DNA from 2 places in the Photorhabdus aballayi genome. Region 1 is predicted to be linked to the other one. Evidence: predicted binding sites of a transcription regulator. Region 1 holds the regulator's gene; the other holds the start of a gene.

What was found. Region 1 encodes LexA, which represses DNA repair genes until DNA is damaged. Its sites were predicted from a motif close to TNCTGTATGTACATACAGNA; they were not measured.
Region 2: the regulator LexA is predicted to act here: its motif matches at 1,318-1,337, upstream of dinB (DNA polymerase IV).

Annotation. Positions count from the first base shown of each region.
Region 1 covers NZ_JAPFCD010000020.1:45,403-47,615, forward strand. The annotation lists gene zur (zinc uptake transcriptional repressor Zur) at 188-697, shown strand; gene lexA (transcriptional repressor LexA) at 988-1,593, opposite strand; gene OO184_RS12395 (diacylglycerol kinase) at 1,713-2,084, opposite strand.
Region 2 covers NZ_JAPFCD010000019.1:30,054-32,266, reverse strand. The annotation lists gene OO184_RS11935 (TonB-dependent hemoglobin/transferrin/lactoferrin family receptor) at 1-1,116, opposite strand, end outside; gene dinB (DNA polymerase IV) at 1,360-2,213, shown strand, end outside.

The DNA of each region.
Region 1 (2,213 bases):
ATATACGATAATTCTTGTCTGTATTATCATAAACTTCAAGAAAACATTATTTTTGCTATTGAGTACCAATTTAGCCAAATTAACTCCATCAGGGGACAATCACAATGAACTTTACTGGATAATATTTTCCATTGAAGAAACATGATAACATCACAATATTATCATCGTACTGGTTGTAAGGGGCGCAATGAAATTGATTAATCAAAAAAAGTTACTGGAACAGGCCGAAGTTATTTGCCAAGCTCGTGGAGTTCGCTTTACTCCGCAACGGCTTGAGGTTTTGCGTCTAATTTCAGCGCAGCCAGGGGCAATCAGTGCTTATGATTTACTGGATTTGCTACGGGAAGCAGAACCGCAGGCCAAACCGCCTACCGTATACCGGGCACTGGAATTTCTGCTGGAGCAGGGATTTATTCATAAAATAGAATCCACCAACAGTTATGTCCTGTGCCACCATATTGAGCAACCAAGCCACACCTCAGCAATGTTTATTTGCGACCGTTGTGGTTCTGTTACAGAACGAGATGGTGGAACCGTTGAATCCGCCATTCAACAGTTAGCAAAAACAGCCGGGTTCAGTTTACGCCATACCGTCATCGAAGCGCATGGCTTATGCTCACCCTGTGAAGAGATCGAATCCTGTACTAAACGAGGTGAATGCCAGCATGACCACAGCATTGAAGTAAAAAAGAAATAGATAGTAAGTAAATACTTACCTTTGGTACAGAGCCAGACTGAAATAAACAACCGCAGAATCACGTTTAAGATAATCATAATCACAACGATAAATTCAATATACCCGTTATCTTTCAAGTTGCTTCTTTGTTGGTTGCACTCACTCACCCCGGTCACATAGTTCGCTATGCTCCCGGGGATTCGCTCTCTTGCCGTCGCGATGCATCTTGAAATCCATTGGGTATAACATGATTCTGCCGGAATATTTCAATTCTTTAACAATCTCAAAAATAACAATTTGATATTTTACTATCAAGACCAGTTGCCGTTACGAATCACCCCAACCGCTAATCCTTCAATTGTCAGACTCTGTTCACTCAAATCCACCACAATTGGCTTAAATTCAGGGTTTTCTGCCAATAATTCAACGCTATTTCCAGTCTGCTTAAAACGTTTTACCGTCACTTCATCTTCAATACGGGCAACAATAATCTGCCCATTACGAACATCTTGTGTTTTATGCACGGCCAGCAGATCACCGTCCATAATCCCAACGTCTTTCATAGACATGCCGCTGACTCGCAACAGGAAATCAGCACTTGGCTTAAACAGTGCAGGATCAACCTGATAATGACTTTCGATATGTTCCTGTGCCAACAGTGGTTCACCTGCGGCTACACGGCCAATTAACGGTAAACCAGATTCTTCAAACAATAAACGGATACCTCTAGATGCCCCTGCGACAATCTCTATCACCCCTTTACGAGCCAATGCTTTCAAATGCTCTTCAGCCGCGTTAGGTGAACGAAAGCCAAGACGTGCTGCAATTTCAGCACGCGTTGGCGGCATCCCCGTTTGCGAAATATGGTCACGCACCAAGTCATAAACTTGCTGCTGCCTTGCGGTAAGTGCTTTCATTTCGTCCCCTGTTTGTTTATACAGTCAATATGTGAGTATATACAGCTAAATAACGATTGGGAACCTACCAGGGTAGAAAATTAGCCAATTATAATATAATACCTAACTATTAAACTAAATCAGGCCATAAAATAGCGCCAAAGGATGGTTCCCCAGACAATTAATGACAACATCATCGTCAGAAAGACAGCCGCCGATCCCATATCTTTCGCGCGACCCGACAGTTCATGGAACTCACTGCCAATACGGTCAACCACTGCTTCAATAGCACTATTCAGGATTTCCATAATCAACACCAACATCACTGAACCAATCAGTAAAATGCGTTCAACTGCGCCGATATCCAGATAAAAAGCAACTATTATAGCCAATATCGCTAAAATTATTTCCTGACGGAAAGCCGCTTCATTTTGCCATGTCGCCTTAATACCTTTCATCGAATATACAATTGCGTTAATGATACGGGTCAAGCCTTTGGATTGATTCGCCATAAATTATTCACACCAAATATGAGGTTATTTAACACTTTTCCCTTTTATTATTGTCTTAACACAACAGATCTCAACACCTGTTTCTGGTATGCTGGCAACGTGTTGCTAACAAGAGGCTTCAAGATATTT
Region 2 (2,213 bases), on a different contig from region 1:
TTCATTTCCCAGAGAGGCAAAATATGAATTTGTTAAATCCTTTGGGCGTTTGTCATGTTGCTCTGTTTTGGAATAAGCATAAGTTGCTGTCAGATTAAGTAATGGATTATCTTCCGGTGCAAGGTTCCATTTAGCGGTGTAGTTTTGATCTGTTTGATCACGATAAACCAGCTTACGACGCCAAGCTTCATCCCAACCATATTTGTTAATATCGTATTCGGAAGGTATATTTATTTTATCGCGTTTTGCTGCCCACGGCTGCCAACCATCAGAATCAGAACGCATAGCGGAAAGTGTCAATGTATTAGCATCGTTCAGGTAAAAATTCGTTTTCAATAAATACGATGCTTGATCGCTTTTAGAGAAAACAAAGCGGGTGCCATCTGGTCGTTTAATATTGCCGCCATCTCGTTTACTCATATATAACAGGCCGTCAGCGAAACCTTCTATTGTCCGGCCATAGACTGCGCTGCTATAAATATTTTGGCGATCATTGGTGTGATAACTGTATTTCAGCAATCCACCAAAATCCTCTCCCGGCCGTAATAAATCACTGGCATCTTTGGTGACAACTTTAACTGTTCCGCCAAATCCGCCATTACCATCCAGTAGATTATGTGGGCCTTTATCGACATCGACTCGTTTGATTAATTCGGGCTCAATAAAGATAGAGCCTTGGCGATATTTCTCGAAGCCTTTCGGGGCGTCATCCAAGGTGACTTTGACGTCTTCTGTGTCGCCCATTCCCCAGATATTCAGAGTTTGGCCGCCTGGACGAGGCGATCCTGACATAGCAACGCCGGGGAGTTGATCGAGCAGCTCGGCGATATTATCTGCCTGGGTACGTTCAATATCCTCTTTTTTCAATACTGAGCTTCCGGCACTGACGCTGTTATTCAATCCGCCAATAACAGAAAGTGTAGAAAGTGTGATGACTTTCTCTGGTTTTTCCGATTTTTCTCTTGTTTTTTGATCGCCATTTTCCTGTGCAGCCAGATAACCTGGCAGGCCAGTACTCAGCATAATTATGCTTGATAAAGCATAATGAAGAGTGCGATTAATGGGCTGTGTCGTCGCTGTAGCTAAGGTTTTTTGTGGTTTCCCGCTATTTTTCATTGTCATAACCATCCTGGAATGTCGTTAAATAGAAAAGTTGCACTTACAGGATAGGTCACTTAACGCAAGGAATCGGGCAGTAAAAAATTAATAACGGTATTAATTAATTATTTTGTTGATCAAGATATTTTCAAATCTGAGCTAGAAGTATCTTTTAACAGTGGTTCTGATGTTGTTACCAGATTGCTCTTGAGTCTATTTTTATGTATGTTTATACAGTCATTGTTGATAGGCTAAAGCAGAATGCGAAAGATTATTCATATTGATATGGATTGCTTCTACGCAGCTATTGAAATGCGAGATGATCCGTCACTTCGTCATATTCCCATTGCGGTGGGCGGCAGCGCAGACAAGCGGGGTGTTATTAGTACAGCTAATTATCCTGCCCGTCGTTTTGGGGTACGTAGTGCAATGTCTACTGCAATGGCGCTGAAACTCTGTCCTCAGCTTAAAGTTCTTCCGGGGCGTATGGCGCTGTATAGGGAAGTTTCCCAGCATATTCGTCAGATATTTTCTCGTTATACTGAGTGGATAGAGCCTCTGTCGTTAGATGAAGCTTATCTGGATGTTACTGATAGCCATCATTGTTATGGATCTGCCACGCTTATCGCACAGGAGATCCGTAAATCCATTTTTGATGAATTGCAATTGACGGCATCAGCCGGTATTGCACCGGTGAAATTTTTGGCAAAAATCGCTTCTGATATTAATAAACCAAACGGGCAATATGTCATTCCTCCTGAACGAGTGGCTGATTTTGTTAAGGTGTTACCTTTGGGGAAAATTCCGGGGGTTGGCAAAGTCATGGTGCAACGGCTGACTAATATGGGGCTGGAAACCTGTTCTGATGTACAAAAATATGACGTCATTGTTTTGGTGAAACAGTTGGGGAAATTTGGTCAGGTACTTTGGGATCGTTGTCACGGGATTGATGAACGATTGGTGAATCCAGACCGTCTGCGAAAATCAATTGGTGTGGAGCGGACACTTGCGAGAGATATTCATCAATGGGAACAGTGCACTGAACTGATAGAAAGTTTATATCTGGAATTGGAAAAACGATTGAGTAACGTTAAACCTGATCTGCGGATTGCCCG